Salinivibrio kushneri: one gene and its partner. The protein of the gene in region 1 interacts with the protein of each later gene in a pairwise test. Links are inferred from orthologs where the notes say so. Each region holds a gene or a part of one and is shown on either strand. Other genes may lie near its edges. The genes, in order: sucA and N8M53_RS01150.

Region 1 (9,259 bases):
GTTCACTTCATATTCTTCACACGGAGTGGCGAACATCATATGAAGGAAGTTTTCTGCGTAATCAAGGTCATTACGTGGGTAGATAAATGGCTGTCCGATTGAGTACTTGTAACACATTGCAGCCAGTGTCGGCATTTTCGACAACAGACGGAACGCCGTGATTTCGCGGTGCTGGTCGTTGTTGATGTCGAGAGAGTCGTGATAGAACGCGGCCAGTGCACCTACAACCCCGACCATAACGGCCATTGGGTGCGCATCACGGCGGAAGCCGTGGAAGAAGCTCGCAATTTGCTCATGCACCATGGTGTGGCGCACGATCATTGAGCGAAACTCATCATATTGCTTTGTTGTAGGGACTTCACCGTAGAGCAGGATATAACAGACTTCTAAATAATCAGCGTTATTGGCAAGTTGATCTATCGGGTAACCGCGGTGCAGCAATACGCCGGCTGCGCCATCGATGTAGGTGATTTGCGAGTTGCATGAACCTGTTGCGACAAAACCAGGATCAAAGGTGAAATAGCCTTCGTTTACCAGCTGGCGCACATCAATGACTTCTGGACCGACGGTGCCCTCGATAATCGGCAGTTCGATTGGTGCTTTCCCTTCAATGTGTAGGGTAGCTTTCTTCTCTGCCATAACAATCTCCTTTGTTATTTTATAATCCCATCCAGGATACGGACTCGACCGTTGTACCGATCGACCCTAATGATGTCAATTTTTAACCTATCGATGTGTGCGTCAGTTAATAACTTATTTGCAATGCGAGTTAAATATCTGTTGTGAGATTCCGGTCAATTTTGTGCGTTTGTAATTGTCTGTTACGCCACGTATACTTTTTCGAGGTCTCTGGGCAAATCAGTATCCTAGGGCGTTTAGGGGCTCAAACACCTTTCCTAACTGACGTGATCCATTCGCCAAGAATTGCAGTTATAAGCAATAAGGTACATGAAGCGCGTTACGCAGATGTTGCAGGTCTTACGCTTTGAGTACTGAGGTTCAGAGAGTGTAATAACTATAAATGCTCAATGGAGCTGAGTGGGCAATATCGTGAAAGAAAGAAAGTCAAGACCCGTAAACCTCGACCTCCAGACGATTCGTTTTCCGATAACAGCGATTGCGTCTATATTGCATCGAGTGGCAGGTGTCATCACCTTTGTCTCGATCGCCATCCTCCTATGGCTGCTTAGCCTCTCTCTCTCTTCTCCTGATGGATTCCAATCCGCTGCTGCGATTGTCGATAGCTTTTTCGTCAAACTGATCCTTTGGGGTATTTTGACCGCGCTTGCTTATCACATTGTCGGTGGCATCCGTCACTTAATCCAAGACATGGGTTATTTTGAAGAGCTTGAGTCAGGCGCGCAAAGTGCGCAGGTTGCATTTGTTATCACCGGCGTATTGTCTGTGTTGGCGGGGGTTTTAGTATGGTAACGAAAAACATCTCATCGGTCGGGCGCAATGGCGTGCACGACTATGTGCTGATTCGCGCCACTGCGATTCTCATCACACTTTACACACTTTATATGGTCGGTTTTGCCGTTTTTGGCCCTGAGATTACGTATGCCTCATGGACAGCCTTTTTCGGCCAGACCAGTACCAAAGTCTTTACCATGTTAGCCCTGGTCTCCGTGCTGATTCACGGCTGGATCGGAATGTGGCAAGTATTGACTGACTATATTAAGCCAGCCTTGCTGCGTGGCATGTTGCAACTTGGCGTTGTGGCGATGCTACTGATCTACGTTTTCGCCGGTTTCTTTGTATTGTGGGGTGTGTAAGTGAGTATTCCAGTTCGCGAATTTGACGCAATTGTTATTGGCGCAGGCGGTGCAGGTATGCGCGCCGCACTGCAAATATCTGAGCAGGGCCTAACTTGTGCACTGTTATCGAAAGTGTTTCCAACCCGCTCCCACACCGTGTCTGCGCAGGGCGGTATTACGGTAGCACTGGGTAACTCGCACAAAGATAACTGGCAGTGGCACATGTACGACACGGTGAAAGGGTCAGACTACATTGGTGACCAAGACGCCATTGAGTACATGTGTAAAACGGGCCCGCAATCAGTGATTGAGCTAGAGAAGATGGGGTTACCTTTTTCTCGGTTTGAGAATGGGTCCATTTATCAGCGTCCGTTTGGCGGCCAGTCTAAAGAGTTTGGTGGCGAGCAAGCTGCACGCACCGCGGCGGCGGCTGACCGAACCGGGCACGCACTGCTGCACACCTTGTATCAGCAAAATATTAAAAACAAGACCACCATCTTCTCTGAATGGTATGCGCTTGACTTGGTGAAAAACCAAGACGGTGTGATTGTTGGTGCGACCGCCATGTGTATGGAAACGGGCGAGATTTGCTACTTTAAGTCTAAGGCAACTGTGCTGGCGACAGGGGGAGCGGGTCGTATCTATCAGTCAACCACCAATGCTCACATCAATACCGGTGATGGCGTGGGTATGGCGCTGCGCGCCGGCGTGCCCATGCAAGACATGGAAATGTGGCAATTCCACCCCACAGGCATTGCTGGAGCGGGCGTATTGGTCACAGAAGGTTGCCGTGGCGAAGGCGGTTATCTGCTCAATAAAGATGGTGAGCGCTTTATGGAGCGTTACGCCCCCAATGTAAAAGATTTGGCAGGGCGTGACGTGGTGGCGCGTTCGATGATGATCGAGATTCGAGAAGGGCGTGGCTGTGACGGCCCATGGGGTCCACACCTCAAACTGAAGCTCGATCACCTTGGCAAAGATGTGCTCGAGTCTCGTCTACCCGGTATCCTTGACTTGTCGCGTACCTTTGCGCACGTCGATCCTATCAAAGAACCGATTCCGGTGATCCCAACCTGTCACTACATGATGGGGGGCATTCCAACACAAGTGTCTGGCCAAGCAATCAAGCAAGACCCGCTCGGCAATGACATTGAAGTACAAGGTTTGTTTGCCTGTGGCGAGATTGCGAGTGTTTCTGTTCACGGTGCCAACCGCTTGGGCGGCAACTCATTGCTCGACTTGGTTGTGTTTGGACGCGCGACCGGCCTGCATCTTGGCGAGACACTCGCTGCGCAGGTAGAAGCGCGCGATGCGAGCGAGTCAGATATTGAGGCGTCACTGGCGCGTGTTAATCGTTGGAATAGCACCCAGCAGGGTGAAGACCCGGTTGAGATCCGCAAAGATTTGCAGGCTTGTATGCAAGAAAACTTCTCTGTGTTCCGAGAAGGCGAGGCGATGGAAAAAGGACTGAAAGAGCTGAAGGAAATTCGTGAACGCCTTAAGTCGGCGCGTCTTGATGACACGTCAACCGAGTTCAACACCCAGCGTGTCGAATGTTTGGAGCTGGAGAATTTGATGGAAACCGCATACTCAACAGCGGTATCAGCTCATTATCGTACTGAAAGTCGTGGCGCACATGCGCGTTTCGACTACCAAGATCGCGATGATGAGAACTGGCTATGCCACTCCATCTATAACCCAGAAACCGAAGCTATGTCGAAGCGCGACGTCAACATGGCGCCAGTGCACCGTGAGGCTTTCCCACCGAAAGTCCGCAGTTACTAAGGGGGTCGAGAACGATGAATGTTAAGTTTTCTATCTATCGCTACAACCCAGATGTAGACAATGCGCCATACATGAAAGACTACACGCTGGATGTGCCTGAAGGGTCTGACATGATGCTGCTGGATGCACTCATTCAGCTTAAAGAGCAGGATCCAACACTGGCTTTTCGTCGCTCGTGCCGCGAAGGTGTCTGTGGCTCTGATGGCGTCAACATGAACGGGAAAAATGGTCTTGCGTGTATTACGCCACTATCCTCACTGATGGATAAGTCGGAAATCGTGATTCGTCCATTACCAGGCTTACCGGTTGTGCGTGACCTCATTATCGATATGGGGCAGTTCTATGAGAACTATGAGCGCGTCAAACCTTACCTGATGAACGATGAAACGCCACCTTCGCGCGAGAACCTACAAGCGCCGGAAGATCGCGCTGAACTAGACGGTTTGTATGAGTGCATCATGTGTGCATGTTGTAGTACCGCATGTCCTTCATTTTGGTGGAACCCTGACAAATTTGTCGGCCCAGCCGGTTTGCTTGCTGCATATCGCTGGTTGGCGGATAGCCGTGATACAGCGACCGAAGAGCGGTTATCTGATCTAGACGACGCTTTTAGTGTCTTCCGTTGCCACGGGATCATGAACTGTGTCAGTGTATGTCCAAAGGGACTGAACCCAACTAAGGCAATTGGGCACATCAAGTCTATGCTGATTCAGCGCGGCGTTTAAAACGCACAACCAATAACGTAGATAAAAATGCCCCGTCCTCGGACGGGGCTTAATAACAGGTAACCCGGCCTCAGACCGGTGTTTGGATAAATAACTAGTGGTTAAGGGATAACAATGCAAAATGGCGTGATGAAGGCTTGGATAGAGTCTTCTCATTTGGCTGGCGCCAATGCAACGTACGTAGAAGATCTCTACGAAATGTACCTCAGTGACCCGGAGTTAGTTGATCAAGAATGGAGAGCGGTCTTCGACCAGCTACCAGTGGTGAGTGACACCGCGGTAGAACAACCCCACTCTCGTGTTCGTGATTACTTTCGACGCTTAGCTACCGATACATCGCGTGCAAGTGCTTCAGTCAATGATCCAGACGTAGACGCGAAACAAGTTAAAGTTCTCCAACTTATCAATGCTTTCCGTTTCCGCGGCCACCAACAGGCCAGCCTAGATCCTCTCGGATTATGGAAACGTAAACCTGTACCTGATCTGTCGCCTGCTTTTCACTCTCTCAATGAGCAGGATTTCAACGAAACCTTCAATGTCGGCTCATTTGCGATTGGCAAAGACAGTATGCAATTGGGTGAGCTGTATGATGCACTGGAAAAGACCTACTGTGGGTCTATCGGTGCTGAATACATGCACATCACCGATACCGAAGAAAAACGTTGGATCCAAGGTCGTTTGGAGTCTGTGGTTGGTCAGCCGCAGTTTACCGAGCAAGAGAAACTGACCTTTTTGGAAGAGCTGACAGCGGCCGAGGGGCTTGAGCGCTATCTGGGCGCCAAGTTCCCAGGTGCCAAGCGATTCTCTCTTGAAGGTGGGGACTCTCTGATCCCGATGCTCAAAGAGCTGATTCGCCACGCAGGTAGCGAAGGCGCAAGAGAAGTAGTTGTGGGGATGGCTCACCGTGGCCGCCTCAACGTGCTGGTTAATGTGCTAGGTAAAAAACCTTCTGAGCTGTTCGATGAGTTTGCGGGTAAGCAAGACGAGAGTTGGGGCACTGGCGATGTGAAGTATCACCAGGGTTTTTCATCTGACTTCGCGACACCGGGCGGTGATGTGCATCTTGCCTTGGCGTTTAACCCATCGCACCTTGAAATTGTCAATCCAGTGGTGATGGGGTCAGTACGTGCTCGTCAAGACCGTTTGGAAGATAATACAGGGTCAAGTGTGCTGCCGATCACCATTCATGGTGATGCCTCTATTGCGGGCCAAGGGGTGGTTCAAGAGACCTTTAATATGTCTCAGGCGCGAGGCTTCCAAGTCGGCGGCACCGTGCGCATCGTGGTCAATAACCAAATCGGTTTTACCACGTCAAACCCAGCTGACTCGCGCTCGACGCAATACTGTACTGACATCGCCAAGATGGTGCAGGCACCGATTTTCCATGTGAATGCGGACGATCCTGAGGCGGTTGCCTTTGTATCGCGCTTGGCGCTCGATTTTCGCAATGAGTTTAAGCGTGATGTGGTCATTGACTTGGTTTGTTACCGTCGCCACGGCCACAACGAAGCGGATGAGCCCAACGCGACTCAGCCGATGATGTACCAAAAGATCAAAAAGCATCCTACTCCGCGTAAGCTTTATGCCGATGTACTGGATCAACAAGGCGTTGCGAACCTCGAAAAAGCCACTGAGATGATCAATGAGTATCGTGATCTTCTTGATAGTGGTGAGTGTGTGGTGAAAGAGTGGCGCCCAATGGTGTTACATTCTGTCGACTGGACGCCCTATCTAGGCCACGATTGGACGGTAGAGTGGGCGAATAAGTTCGATGCGAAGCGCCTGAAAGAGCTGGGCCATCGCATTTGCCAGTTGCCGGATAGCCATAAACTCCACAGCCGTGTTGCCAAGCTCTACAAAGATCGCAAAGCGATGGTAGAAGGCGAAAAGATGGTTGATTGGGGGATGGCAGAAACCTTGGCTTATGCCACCTTGGTTGATGATGGCAAACGTATCCGCATTACCGGTCAAGACTCAGGCCGCGGCACCTTCTTCCACCGTCATGCGGTGCTTCACAACCAAGAAGATGGCAGCACGTATTTGCCACTTGCGAATATCCATGACAAACAAGGACCATTCGAGATCTTCGATTCCGTATTATCGGAAGAAGCGGTACTGGCGTTTGAGTACGGCTACGCCACCGCTGAGCCAGGCGGTTTAACCGTGTGGGAAGCACAATTTGGTGACTTCGGCAATGGTGCGCAAGTGGTGATTGATCAGTTCATCAGCTCTGGTGAACAAAAATGGCGCCGGATGTGCGGCCTGACCATGCTGTTGCCGCATGGCTATGAAGGGCAGGGCCCCGAGCACTCGTCAGCACGTTTAGAGCGATATCTGCAACTGTGTGCTGAGCAAAACATGCAAGTTGTGGTGCCTTCAAGCCCTGCGCAGGTTTATCACATGTTGCGCCGGCAAGTGGTGCGCCCCATGCGTCGTCCTTTGATCGTTATGTCACCAAAATCGCTGTTACGTCACCCGTTGTGTGTGTCTAACTTGGAAGATCTGACCGATGGTGACTTCATGCCTGCCATTGGCGAGATGGATGACCTTGAGCCAAGCAAAGTGAAACGCGTCGTGATGTGCTCGGGCAAAGTCTATTATGATTTGCTACAAGCACGCCGAGAGCAAGAAATTGATGATGTTGCCATTATCCGTATTGAGCAGCTTTATCCATTCCCTCTGGATGCGGTTAAAGACGCGATTGCGCCTTATAGCAATGCGAAAGACTTTGTTTGGTGCCAAGAAGAGCCACAAAACCAAGGGGCTTGGTACAGCAGCCAGCACAACTTCCGTGCAGCCTTACCCAAAGATGCCACGTTAACCTATGCCGGACGCTCGGCATCGGCATCACCAGCGGTAGGTTATATGTCTGTACACCAGAAACAACAAAAAGCGTTAGTTCAAGACGCTCTGACCCTAAAGTAAGAACTAGAACATTAAGGATAAATACGATATGACAATCGAAATTCTGGTTCCCGATTTACCCGAATCTGTGGCTGACGCAACCATTGCCACATGGCACAAACAGCCAGGTGACTCGGTAACCCGTGACGAAGTACTGGTTGATATTGAAACAGATAAGGTCGTGCTGGAAGTGCCTGCCCCCGCTGATGGGGTGCTGGAATCCATCATTGAAGATGAAGGGTCAACCGTATTAGCGAAACAAGCTATTGCGAAAATTAAAGAAGGTGCCGTCGCAGGCGAGCCAACCAAAGATGTCCCGGCGCAATCAGAGTCCTCACCGGACAAGCGTCATACGGCTTCTCTTGAGGAGGAGACGAATGATGCATTAAGCCCAGCCGTGCGCCGTCTGCTTGCGGAGCATGACCTCTCTGCTGACGCAGTGAAAGGCACAGGTGTGGGTGGACGCATCACGCGAGAAGATGTTGAAGCACACCTTAAGAGTCAGCCTGAGCAGGGTGAGCAAAAAGCACAAAGCCAAGATGTGCCACCCGTGGCTGAACGCGGTGAGAAGCGTGTGCCGATGACGCGCTTGCGTAAACGTGTTGCTGAGCGCTTGTTAGAGGCGAAAAATAGCACTGCGATGCTCACTACGTTCAATGAAGTGAATATGAAGCCCATCATGGATCTGCGCAAGCAATATCGTGACAGCTTCGAAGAGCGTCATGACATCCGCCTCGGCTTTATGTCTTTCTATGTGAAAGCGGTCGTAGAGGCCTTGAAACGTTACCCAGAGGTTAATGCGTCCATCGACGGTGATGACATCGTTTATCATAACTATTTCGATGTCAGCATGGCCGTATCCACACCGCGTGGTCTGGTGACGCCTGTGCTTCGCGACTGCGACAAACTAGGCTTTGCGGACATTGAAAAGGGCATTCGCGAGCTGGCGATCAAAGGTCGTGATGGGAAGCTTACCGTTGATGAACTGACAGGCGGTAACTTTACCCTAACTAATGGCGGTGTATTTGGCTCATTGATGTCAACACCGATCATTAACCCACCTCAAGCGGCCATTCTCGGCATGCACAAGATCCAAGACCGCCCGATGGCGGTGGATGGCAAGGTAGAAATCTTGCCGATGATGTACCTGGCGCTTTCTTATGATCACCGTTTGATTGACGGTCGTGAGTCAGTAGGCTTCTTGGTGACCATCAAAGAACTTCTAGAAGACCCAACACGTCTGCTTCTGGACGTTTAATGGCTTTCCCTCGTGTTGGCGGGGGCGGTCATTTTGAGGGGACGGAGGTCCCCTCATTTGGAAAGCACAAATACACAATAATGGACACTAACACGGATAGAACATCATGAATCTGCACGAATATCAGTCAAAGCAGCTGTTCGCTGAATATGGTCTACCAGTTTCAGAGGGCTATGCTTGCGATACTCCACAAGAAGCTGCTGAAGCAGCCGATAAAATTGGCGGAAACAAATGGGTAGTAAAATGCCAAGTCCACGCAGGTGGCCGTGGTAAAGCGGGTGGCGTAAAACTAGCCAACTCCAAAGAAGAAATCCGCGAGTTTGCGCAACAATGGCTAGGTAAAAACCTGGTTACCTTTCAAACCGACGAAAACGGTCAGCCAGTAAGCAAAATTTTGGTTGAATCATGCACGGATATTGCCAAAGAGCTTTATCTGGGTGCCGTTGTCGATCGCGGTTCTCGTCGTGTTGTCTTCATGGCGTCGACGGAAGGCGGTGTTGAAATCGAGAAGGTGGCGGAAGAAACCCCTGAGCTTATCCATAAAGCATCGATTGATCCGCTCGTTGGGCCTCAGCCATACCAAGGCCGTCAACTGGCGTTTAAGCTGGGTCTAGAAGGCGAACAAATCAAGCAGTTCACCAAGATCTTCGTTGGCATCGGCCAGTTGTTTTTGGACAAAGATGTTGCTCTGGTCGAAGTTAATCCGTTAGTGATCACTGACCAAGGCAACCTGCACTGTTTGGACGCTAAATTGGCGATTGATAGCAACGCTGTTTACCGCCAGCCAAAAGTTCGAGCAATGCATGACCCCAGCCAAGAAGACGAGCGTG
Region 2 (8,839 bases), 700 kb from region 1 along the record:
TTTTGAATCCACTCTAAGTTGACGATGGGCACCATACCTATCAAGAGGTCGACGTGTTGCGCAACATTGACGTCACCGTCGACCACCCCACCGTGCAATCCCTCGTAAAACAATACATTGGTATTGTCGGCCAAGTCTTGCCATGGTGTGAAGGTACCAGGCATTTGGTTATAGGGCACCGCTTCATCAAAGGTATGTAAATAGCGACGGTATTTTCCCGTGCCTTGGTCGCCATACTCACGAAAAAACTGCTCTAGTCGAGGGAAGTCGTTGGCGGTGGGGCCAAAGTAGCTGATATGCTTGCCTTGTTCACGCGCTTTACGGATCTCCACGTCCATTTCGGGACGAGTAAAACGGTGAAAGCTGTCCCCTTCTAGCCAGGCCGCTTTGATGTTCATCATCTGGAACATCTTACGGAAGGCCTCCGAGGTAGTGGTGGTACCGGCTCCTGACGAGCCGGTAACCGCAATAATTGGATGTTTAGCCGACATGACGCGCCCTGTCATTCAGTCTGAATTTGTATCGCGATACGGCGTGTACTGCGATGCTAAGAGCCGAGTGCTGCTTTACGACGAATATCCACTGTCTCGTGCAACTCGGAATACACAATCACGGCGTCTCCGGATTGTAATTGTTGGCGAACATCATCAACTTTTTGTGCAAAGCTGACTTCTTGCTCACCATAATCGGTTCCTTCCCGTAATACAAAGTGCTCAATTAACGCTGTCAGTGTTTCGTCGGGAATCGACTGCCATGGAACCATCATACTACATCACCTTTTATTTATCTCAGGATGGCACGCGAGGGTGCGTGATGCGAATGTTGTGAATTGGCTCGCATTTTACCCGATCATACCAGTAAATGCAGTGGTTCTCTTTGATTCCTTTGATGGCACTAACGTGCCGTCTTGCTCAGTGACTCATGCGGCAAATAAGACGCTAACCAGCCGGGCACCGCTTGCTCAAGCCACAACTGAGGTTGGCGCCAGCTTCCCGTGACAAAACCAACATGGCCGCCATGCTCTGTGAGTTGGTAGTCGATATTGGCGGGTAAGGGGGACGTTGGGATCACCGCGTCGGTCATAAACGGGTCGTCTTTGGCATGAATGATGGCCAGCGGTGTCTTAATGGCATTAAGCACGGAAAGGCCGCTGCAGGCACGGTAATAATGGTGTGCATCGTCAAAGCCATGAAGCGGGGCAGTGACAGTTTGGTCGAACTCAAACAACGTATTGATCGTTGGGCGTTCTCCCGCATGCCACCGGCCGACTTGCTGATGACGGGTCAGCTTTTCAGCAAGGGTTTGTCGCATCGAGCGCAACAAATAGGCTTGATAAACACGGGAAAACCCTTTCTGGATACGCATCGAGCACGCGGCTAGGTCAAGTGGGGGTGACACTGCGCAACCACAGGTCACGATGGGATCATCGTGATAGTCCGCCAGATAACGTACCAGCATGTTTCCCCCTAAGGAAACCCCGACCGCGCCAATTTGACTCTCTGGATAGGTCTCACGCAAATAGGTTAAGAAGGCACGTGCGTCTTGGGTTTCTCCAGAGTGATAGGTCCGCGCGGCACGATTAAGGCGGCCACTGCAGCTGCGAAAGTGCATCACTACGCCGCACCAACCTTGACGTTGGAACGCGGCGAGCAAGCCGTTGGCATACGGGCTGTCGAAACTGCCGGCTAAGCCATGGAATAAAACAACAATCGGCTGCCCAGGTTGCGGTTGATGTGTCCAGGCCAAATCAACAAAATCGCCATCGGGCAGATCAAATTGCTGCCAGCGAGGGGTGAAAAGCGGGGCACGACGCAGAAAGCGAGGCAACAAGGTTTGTAGGTGCGCATTCCGTGCACTGGGAATGGGTCTAAACGGTGTCATCATGGTTACTTCCCTCTTCCTCGGCGGGCGTCACCCTCAGTGATGTATATAGGTTGCGTGCTGATGGTGACAGCTGACGGCAATAGTAGGCGAGAGGAGAGGCGGTATCCGTGAGCCAGGTTTGACGATTTAGGGCCTCGACTAAATCCTGCTGTTGGAATTTTTCTAAGCTGAGCTCAAAGTTAAGCATTTTTTTGTACTGTCCACTGCCGACCCGCGGCTTCAAATCTCGCCGCAGGTGACGATAGGCAATAAGCAAATGCTCCGATCGGCTCAACGCGTGTTTGAGTTGGCTCAGGCTCTCGGGGGCAAGGCCGTAGCCATGTTGCTCAATCCAGGCGAGCAACAAGGCAAGGTTGACGTTACCTTGGTGCTCGTCTTGGAGCTTGAGGCAGGCTTGTTTCACCTCTGGCTTGCCATAATGATGTAAACAAAACTGCCACAGGTCGGCGGGGTTCGCCATCCCAGGGGTTAGCTTTGAGTGAATGTCGCCTCCAGGGCTTCCAGCTCTTCTTGTCGCTCCATCCATTCTTGTTCCACCTCTTCGAGCGTCGATTTGGCATCCGCTTGACGTTGCAATTGCGCCGTGAGTCGCGCTTTGTTATCACTGTGATAAATCTCAGGATCCGCCAACTGGCTTTCCGCGTCACTGATAATGGCAGAGAGTTGTTCTATCTGTGTGTCGAGATTGTCAATTTTTTTCCGCAAAGGCGCCGTTTGCTTGCGTAATTCGGCATCGCGGCGTTTTTGCGCTTTGCGATCCACTTGGGTTTGTTGCGGTGCTGTTTTCTCCGCGGCCGCTTGTTTTTTGCTCTCAGCGCGATCAGCACGCTGTTGATCGGTCAGCCAGCGATGATAATCGTTCAAGTCTCCATCAAAGGGTAGCACTGCGCCATTGTCGACCAAGTACAAGTCATCGGTAGTGGCGCGCAGCAAAAAGCGATCGTGACTGACAATCACCATCGCGCCCTCGTAGGACTGTAAAGCCAGCGTTAATGCTTGGCGCATATCCAGGTCAAGGTGGTTAGTGGGCTCATCGAGTAGCAGTAGGTTCGGTTTTTGCCACACCAGCAAAGCGAGCACCAAGCGGGCTTTTTCGCCTCCAGAAAAGGGGCCGATGGGCTCGAGCGCCTTGTCGCCTTGAAAGCCAAACCGGCCGAGAAAATCACGCAAGGTTTGCTCAGCAGTGGTAGGGGCTAACCGGTTTAGGTGCTGAAGTGGCGTATCGTCGATCCGCAACGTATCAAGTTGGTGTTGGGCAAAATAGCCAATTTTCACCCCTTGTGAATAGGTTAATTCACCGGCCATGGCGGGTAGGCTACCCGCGAGCAGTTTAATCAGGGTTGATTTACCCGCACCATTGCGCCCTAGTAAGCCAATGCGCGCCCCCGGCACCAGGTTAAGGCGAATGTTTTCAATAATGGGGGTCTTATCATAACCAGCCGCCACCTTGTCCATCATCAAAATCGGTGTGGGTAAGGCATCCGGGGTGAAGAAGGTAAAACTAAATGGGTTATCGTATTGCGCGGGCAATACCTTCTCCATCCGCTCAAGGGCTTTAATCCGACTTTGCGCTTGACGGGCTTTGGTCGCTTTGTAGCGAAAGCGATCAATATACGATTGCATGTGGTTAATTTGCTTTTGTTGCTTTTCGTACTGCGCCTGTTGTTGAGCCAATTTTTGCGCGCGCATTTGTTCAAAGTCGGAATAATTACCCGTATATTCATTAAGCTGTTGGTGCTCAATATGAATAATACGGTTGACGACAGGATCCAAAAAGTCCCGGTCGTGAGAGATCAACACCAAGGTCCCTGGATATTGCTGTAGCCATTTTTCCAGCCACATCACCGCATCGAGATCTAGGTGGTTGGTGGGTTCATCCAGCAACAGCAGATCAGAGCGGCATAATAGCGCTTGTGCTAAGTTCAGCCGCATTCGCCAGCCACCTGAGAATTGGGTGAGTGACCAGTGGATTTGTGGTTGGCTAAAGCCCAAACCATCAAGCAGACTCGCAGCGCGTGCTTCAATGGTATAACCACCAATGGCATCCAATTTGTCGTGCAACATCGCTACCGCATTACCATCATCACGGGTTTCGGCGTCGCGTAAGGCTTGCTGTAGCTCGCGGTATTCGCTATCGCCATCAATGACGTATTCAAGTGCGCTTTTGTCGAGTGCCGGGGTTTCTTGCGCCACCCATGCTACCTGCCACTGACTCGGATAGTCACAATTGCCGGCATCCAACGATAATTGATGGCGCAGCAATGCAAACAGGCTAGATTTGCCACAGCCATTTTTTCCCACCAAACCGACTTTGTCGCCTGGCGAAATAGTGGCAGAAGTGTGGTCAAGCAGGGGCTTACCACCACGAAGCAGTTGAATGTCGGAGAAGCGAATCATGATTTCTCAGTCTGTCTCGGGTTGATGGATGCGCATGGTTGCGCGGTCGTTATACCAGCTTGATACGGGGATTGCCAAATTCTACCGCGTCATCCCACTGGTCAGACACAGACGGGGCATATTTGTGTGTTAAAGTTAAAAACATGGAACAAATGAACAGATTGCGTTCTTACAATAATCATAACGACAAGGAAGCCTATGCCCCGAGATAAGGCTGAAAGCCCCTCTCTTCCCAAGGTACTGGTGATTTTTGCTCACCCCGACCCCGATGAATCTGTTGCCAATCGTCGCTTAATTGAGGCCATTACGCCGTTGTCCCATGTCACAGTCCATGATATTTACGCCGCATACCCTGATTTTGTGGTGGACGTGCATCATGAGCGTGCGTTGGTCACTGACGCCGATGTGTTGGTCTTTCAGCATCCACTGCAAATGTATTCCTGTCCGGCATTGTTAAAAGAGTGGATAGATGTGGTGTTAGGGAAAGGGTTTGCTCATGGACAAGGCGGGGATGCGTTGGCCGGTAAAACCTGTCGTTTTGTGGTGACCACTGGCGGTGCGGCCGAAGCGTTTAGCCAGCAAGGTTACAATAAATATTCGATGGCCGAGTTATTGCAACCCTTTGAGTTAACCGCCTCATTATGTCGGATGTATTGGATCCCGCCGTTGGTGTTGCACTGGGCACGTCGCGTTGGCGATGCCGATCGCGATGCGTTTGCCGAGATTTACGCCGATTGGCTCGCCGATCCATTGGCGCAACAAGGAGGAGAGGATGGATAACAACCTCTTATCGGTGGCTTTTGTCTTTTTATTGGCCGCGGTGATTGCGGTTCCGTTGGCACAGCGCTTGGGCATGGGCTCTGTCCTCGGTTATTTGCTGGCAGGCATAGTGATCGGGCCTTGGGGGCTGGGTCTGGTCCGTGATGTGGATGCGATTCTCCATTTTGCGGAATTTGGCGTGGTGCTGCTGCTGTTTTTGATTGGTCTGGAGCTGAACCCGAAAAAGTTGCTGCAAATGCGCCGACCGATTATCGGGCTTGGGGGCAGTCAGGTGGTACTCACCGCGTTCGCCATTGGTGTGGTATGTATGATGACAGGCTTAACCCTTTCCCAATCATTAGTGATTGGAGTTGGCCTGGCGCTTTCTTCTACCGCGATTGCGATGAAAATTATCGAAGATCAACGCCTAATGCGCAGCGAAACCGGACAGTCAGGCTTTGCGGTCTTGCTCTTCCAAGACATTGCGGTAATCCCGATGCTCGCGATGATCCCTGCGCTTGCCGGTGGCAGTGCCGGTAGCTGGCTCGACGTATTATGGATGTTTGTCGGTATCGGTATTTTGCTGGTAGGCGGTCATTTCCTGCTGCGCCCGCTGTTTCGTTTAGTGGCCATGAGCGGTGTCACCGAGCTATTTACCGTGACCTCGTTGGCCTTGGTGATTGGTATTGCCCTGGCCATGCAAGCATTGGGCTTATCGATGGCGCTCGGGGCGTTTCTTGCGGGCGTATTGCTTGCTGAAAGTGAATACCGTCATGAGCTAGAAACCGCGATTGAGCCTTTCAAAGGTTTGTTGCTCGGGCTGTTCTTTATTGCGGTGGGGATGACCGTTGATCTCGGCTTATTGCTCGATTATCCCCTCGCAATTTTAGGCACGGTGGCAGCGTTAATTTTTGCAAAAACCATATTGCTTTACGGGTTGGCGCGTCTGTTTGGCGTGGCGCCAAAGGCACGTAGTCAAATGGCGGTGTTGCTTAGCCAAGGCGGGGAGTTTGCGTTTGTTATTTTTACTGCCGCGCGCAGCCAAGGGTTACTCGACCAGCCATTGAATGCATTTTTGTTGGTGGTGGTGAGCTTATCAATGATGACGACGCCTTTAATGCTGACGCTTCAACAGCGCTGGTTTGCCCGCACGTTCAACGAGCCAGAGGAAGCGCCGCCCCAAGGACAGTTTGAGCAAGCTGATGCGCGCGTGATCATTGCCGGTTTTGGTCGCTTTGGTCAGGTGGTAGGGCGTTTGATGTTCGCTAACAAAATTGGCGTAACCATATTGGAACGTGATCCGACACAAATTAAGCTGCTACGTCGCTTTGGCTATGAAGTGTATTATGGCGACGCAACCCAGCTCGACTTATTACGGGCGGCCGGTGCGCATACCGCAGAAGCGATTGTGATTTGTACCGATTCGCCTGACGAGGTGATGGAGATTGTTGATCTTTGTGCGCGCCATTTCCCTAACTTAAAGGTAATGGCACGGGCGCGGAGCCGTGTAGAGGCTTATCAATTGATGGCGCAGGGCGTTGACCAGTTCTCGCGTGAAACCTTTTTGGGCGCACTTGAACTGGGGCGGCAGACGCTAGAGTCACTGGGTATGCATCCGTATAAAGCCAAGCGAGCCGAAATTTTATTCCGTAAGTTGGATATGCGGGTATTGCAAGATCTATTGCCGCAACACAGCGAAGACTTGGCGACGGCCTCCCGAGTGAAAGAAGCACGCAAAGAGTTGGAAGAAATTTTTGACCGAGAAATGCGTGGTGACAGTGAGCGGCACCAAAGTTGGAACCGAGATGAGTAAGGTGTTGAAGTGAAAAAACGTTTCATTGCTGGGGCAGCATGCCCAGCGTGTCAACAACTCGATACGTTACGAGTATGGCGCGAAAATAATATTGACAAAGTAGAATGTGTCAGCTGCGATTATCATGATAGTCGGTTGCCTGATTCGGCACAGCAGTCACACTCTGGTGCCGAGTCAGCAGAGAATGTCATTGGGATCTTTAAACCGGAGTAGGGGATCCGTTATCATCGGCAGTCCATTTACCTTCCGGTCTCGGAGCGAGCATGAAAATTGCAAAAGATGTGGTAGTCAGCCTGGCTTACCAAGTAAAAAATGAAGATGGTGCACTTGTTGACGAATCAACAGCACAAGAGCCTCTCCAATACCTGCACGGTCATCGTAACCTGATTGTAGGTCTTGAGAACGCGCTGGAAGGCCGCGAAAAAGGTGAGAGCTTTGACGTGACTGTAGGCCCAGACGAAGCCTATGGCGATTACCAAGAAGCCATGGTACAACGCGTACCGGCTAACGTATTCCAAGGCGTAGACCAAGTAGAAGTGGGCATGCGCTTTATGGCAGAAACGGACCAAGGCCAAATCCCGGTCGAAGTGACTGAAGTTGATGGTGAAGAAGTGGTAGTTGACGCTAACCACATGCTAGCCGGTCAAACCCTGTCTTTCTCTGTGGAAGTGGTTGACGTTCGCGAAGCGACAGAAGAGGAAGTGTCTCACGGTCATATTCACCAAGAGGGTGAAAGCTGTGGTCACGACCACTAAGACGGTCTCCGTCTGTGGTGAATGAAAGGCGCCGAATGGCGCCTTTTTCGTATCAGTAGTGCGGTGGCGGCGTTTCTTCTGCTTGGCTGGCAATGTTTTCCGGCTCTATGTTTTTTAATTTACTGACTAAGTATTGAATCTGTACCGTCATACGCTCAATGTCCCCCTGCTGCTGGGTTAACGCGCTGTTGAGCTGCTCGAGGGTGTCTTCTTGAAAAGCGACCTTATATTCCAGGTCGTCGATTTGTTGCTGTAACTTATCAATCTCACTCATACTGCTCTCTCGCTATTGCGCGTCGGTTAACCAAGCTTGGGCGATACCGGCGGATGTCCCGGAAATCACGCGCCCCGTGGGGTCGATAGCCACATCATACACGACTGCGCTCGGTGGGCGAGTGTCTGGTTGCGCCAAGGCTTGCCAGCGGCCGATGTTTTCACCGCTTTGTACGTCCCATAACTCGACCCGCTGTGAGGGGGTACCAGTGGCCAGTTGACGGCCGTCATCGGAAAAGCGGGCACTGGCGTAAATCGCTTGGCGAGCAAAAATATCCAATTCACTCACCTTATCTCCGCTCGGCAGAGCCCAAATTACCGCGCGGTTGCCGCCATCAGAGACGAACGCGTATTGCCCTTCTCGATGTAGCGCGACTTGCTTAACCCTTTGGTCGTACGCAAAGTCGTTAATAATCTGCCCCGAGTCGGTTTCCCAAAAGTAGGCATGATGGTCATTGCCACCGGAGAGTACGTACGCACCATTGGGCGAAATCGCCACGGCATTGACTTTATCGCGATGCGCCAGGAACTCTAAGCGCCTTCCCGTGCCTAAGTCGATGAATAATGCTTTGCCGTTAGACATAGCCAGCACCAATTTTTCACCATTGTTACTGATCGCGGCATCACGAATGATGCCGTCAGAAATGGACCAAAGCCCTTGAGACTGGCTCCAAGCCAGATCCCACACGGCAAAGTTTTGTGCCGTGGCAGTAATGGCATAGCGTTTATTATCGGAAATATGGCTGACCACCACAGGGTTCGCATTGGGGTCTTGCGGCCCCAGCTCCGCTAATTGCTGATTGGTGACAAGATCCCACAGCACGATATCGGTTTCGTCCGAGGCGAGTAAGGCAAACCGGCCATCGCGGCTAAGGCTAAAGCTGGTGGCGCCTTCAGGGTGGATTGACCAGCGCTGGGCTTCTTTGCCAGACTGCCAACAGCCAAAAAGTGCGCTTAA

Evidence for each region.
Region 2: the proteins of sucA (region 1) and N8M53_RS01150 interact in binary tests that used the Escherichia coli proteins (3 or more experiments, as listed by UniProt). The link is inferred for Salinivibrio kushneri from one-to-one orthologs.

Annotation. Positions count from the first base shown.
Region 1 is NZ_CP114588.1:934,855-944,113, forward strand. Bases 4,003-7,392 are described here. They hold sucA (2-oxoglutarate dehydrogenase E1 component), read left to right. Parts: upstream 4,003-4,381; coding sequence 4,382-7,192; downstream 7,193-7,392. Other genes in these bases: N8M53_RS04600 (succinate dehydrogenase iron-sulfur subunit), read left to right, coding at 4,003-4,267; odhB (2-oxoglutarate dehydrogenase complex dihydrolipoyllysine-residue succinyltransferase), read left to right, coding at 7,221-7,392. Also shown: N8M53_RS04580 (citrate synthase), read right to left, coding at 1-639; sdhC (succinate dehydrogenase cytochrome b556 subunit), read left to right, coding at 1,039-1,431; sdhD (succinate dehydrogenase, hydrophobic membrane anchor protein), read left to right, coding at 1,425-1,775; sdhA (succinate dehydrogenase flavoprotein subunit), read left to right, coding at 1,776-3,542; more of N8M53_RS04600, read left to right, coding at 3,557-4,002; more of odhB, read left to right, coding at 7,393-8,429; sucC (ADP-forming succinate--CoA ligase subunit beta), read left to right, coding at 8,536-9,259. UniProt on the Escherichia coli protein: E1 component of the 2-oxoglutarate dehydrogenase (OGDH) complex which catalyzes the decarboxylation of 2-oxoglutarate, the first step in the conversion of 2-oxoglutarate to succinyl-CoA and CO(2).
Region 2 is NZ_CP114588.1:234,152-242,990, forward strand. The notes cover bases 1,818-4,787. They hold N8M53_RS01150 (ABC transporter ATP-binding protein), read right to left. Parts: upstream 4,282-4,787; coding sequence 2,353-4,281; downstream 1,818-2,352. Other genes in these bases: N8M53_RS01140 (hydrolase), read right to left, coding at 1,818-1,884; N8M53_RS01145 (TIGR02444 family protein), read right to left, coding at 1,868-2,344; kefG (glutathione-regulated potassium-efflux system ancillary protein KefG), read left to right, coding at 4,480-4,787. Outside these bases: N8M53_RS01130 (phosphoribulokinase), read right to left, coding at 1-491; N8M53_RS01135 (YheU family protein), read right to left, coding at 548-766; more of N8M53_RS01140, read right to left, coding at 895-1,817; more of kefG, read left to right, coding at 4,788-5,061; glutathione-regulated potassium-efflux system protein KefB, read left to right, coding at 5,054-6,853; N8M53_RS01165 (YheV family putative zinc ribbon protein), read left to right, coding at 6,863-7,066; slyD (peptidylprolyl isomerase), read left to right, coding at 7,117-7,608; N8M53_RS01175 (SlyX family protein), read right to left, coding at 7,661-7,882; N8M53_RS01180 (WD40 repeat domain-containing protein), read right to left, coding at 7,895-8,839. UniProt on the Escherichia coli protein: Genetic data indicate it may be involved in ribosome assembly or function.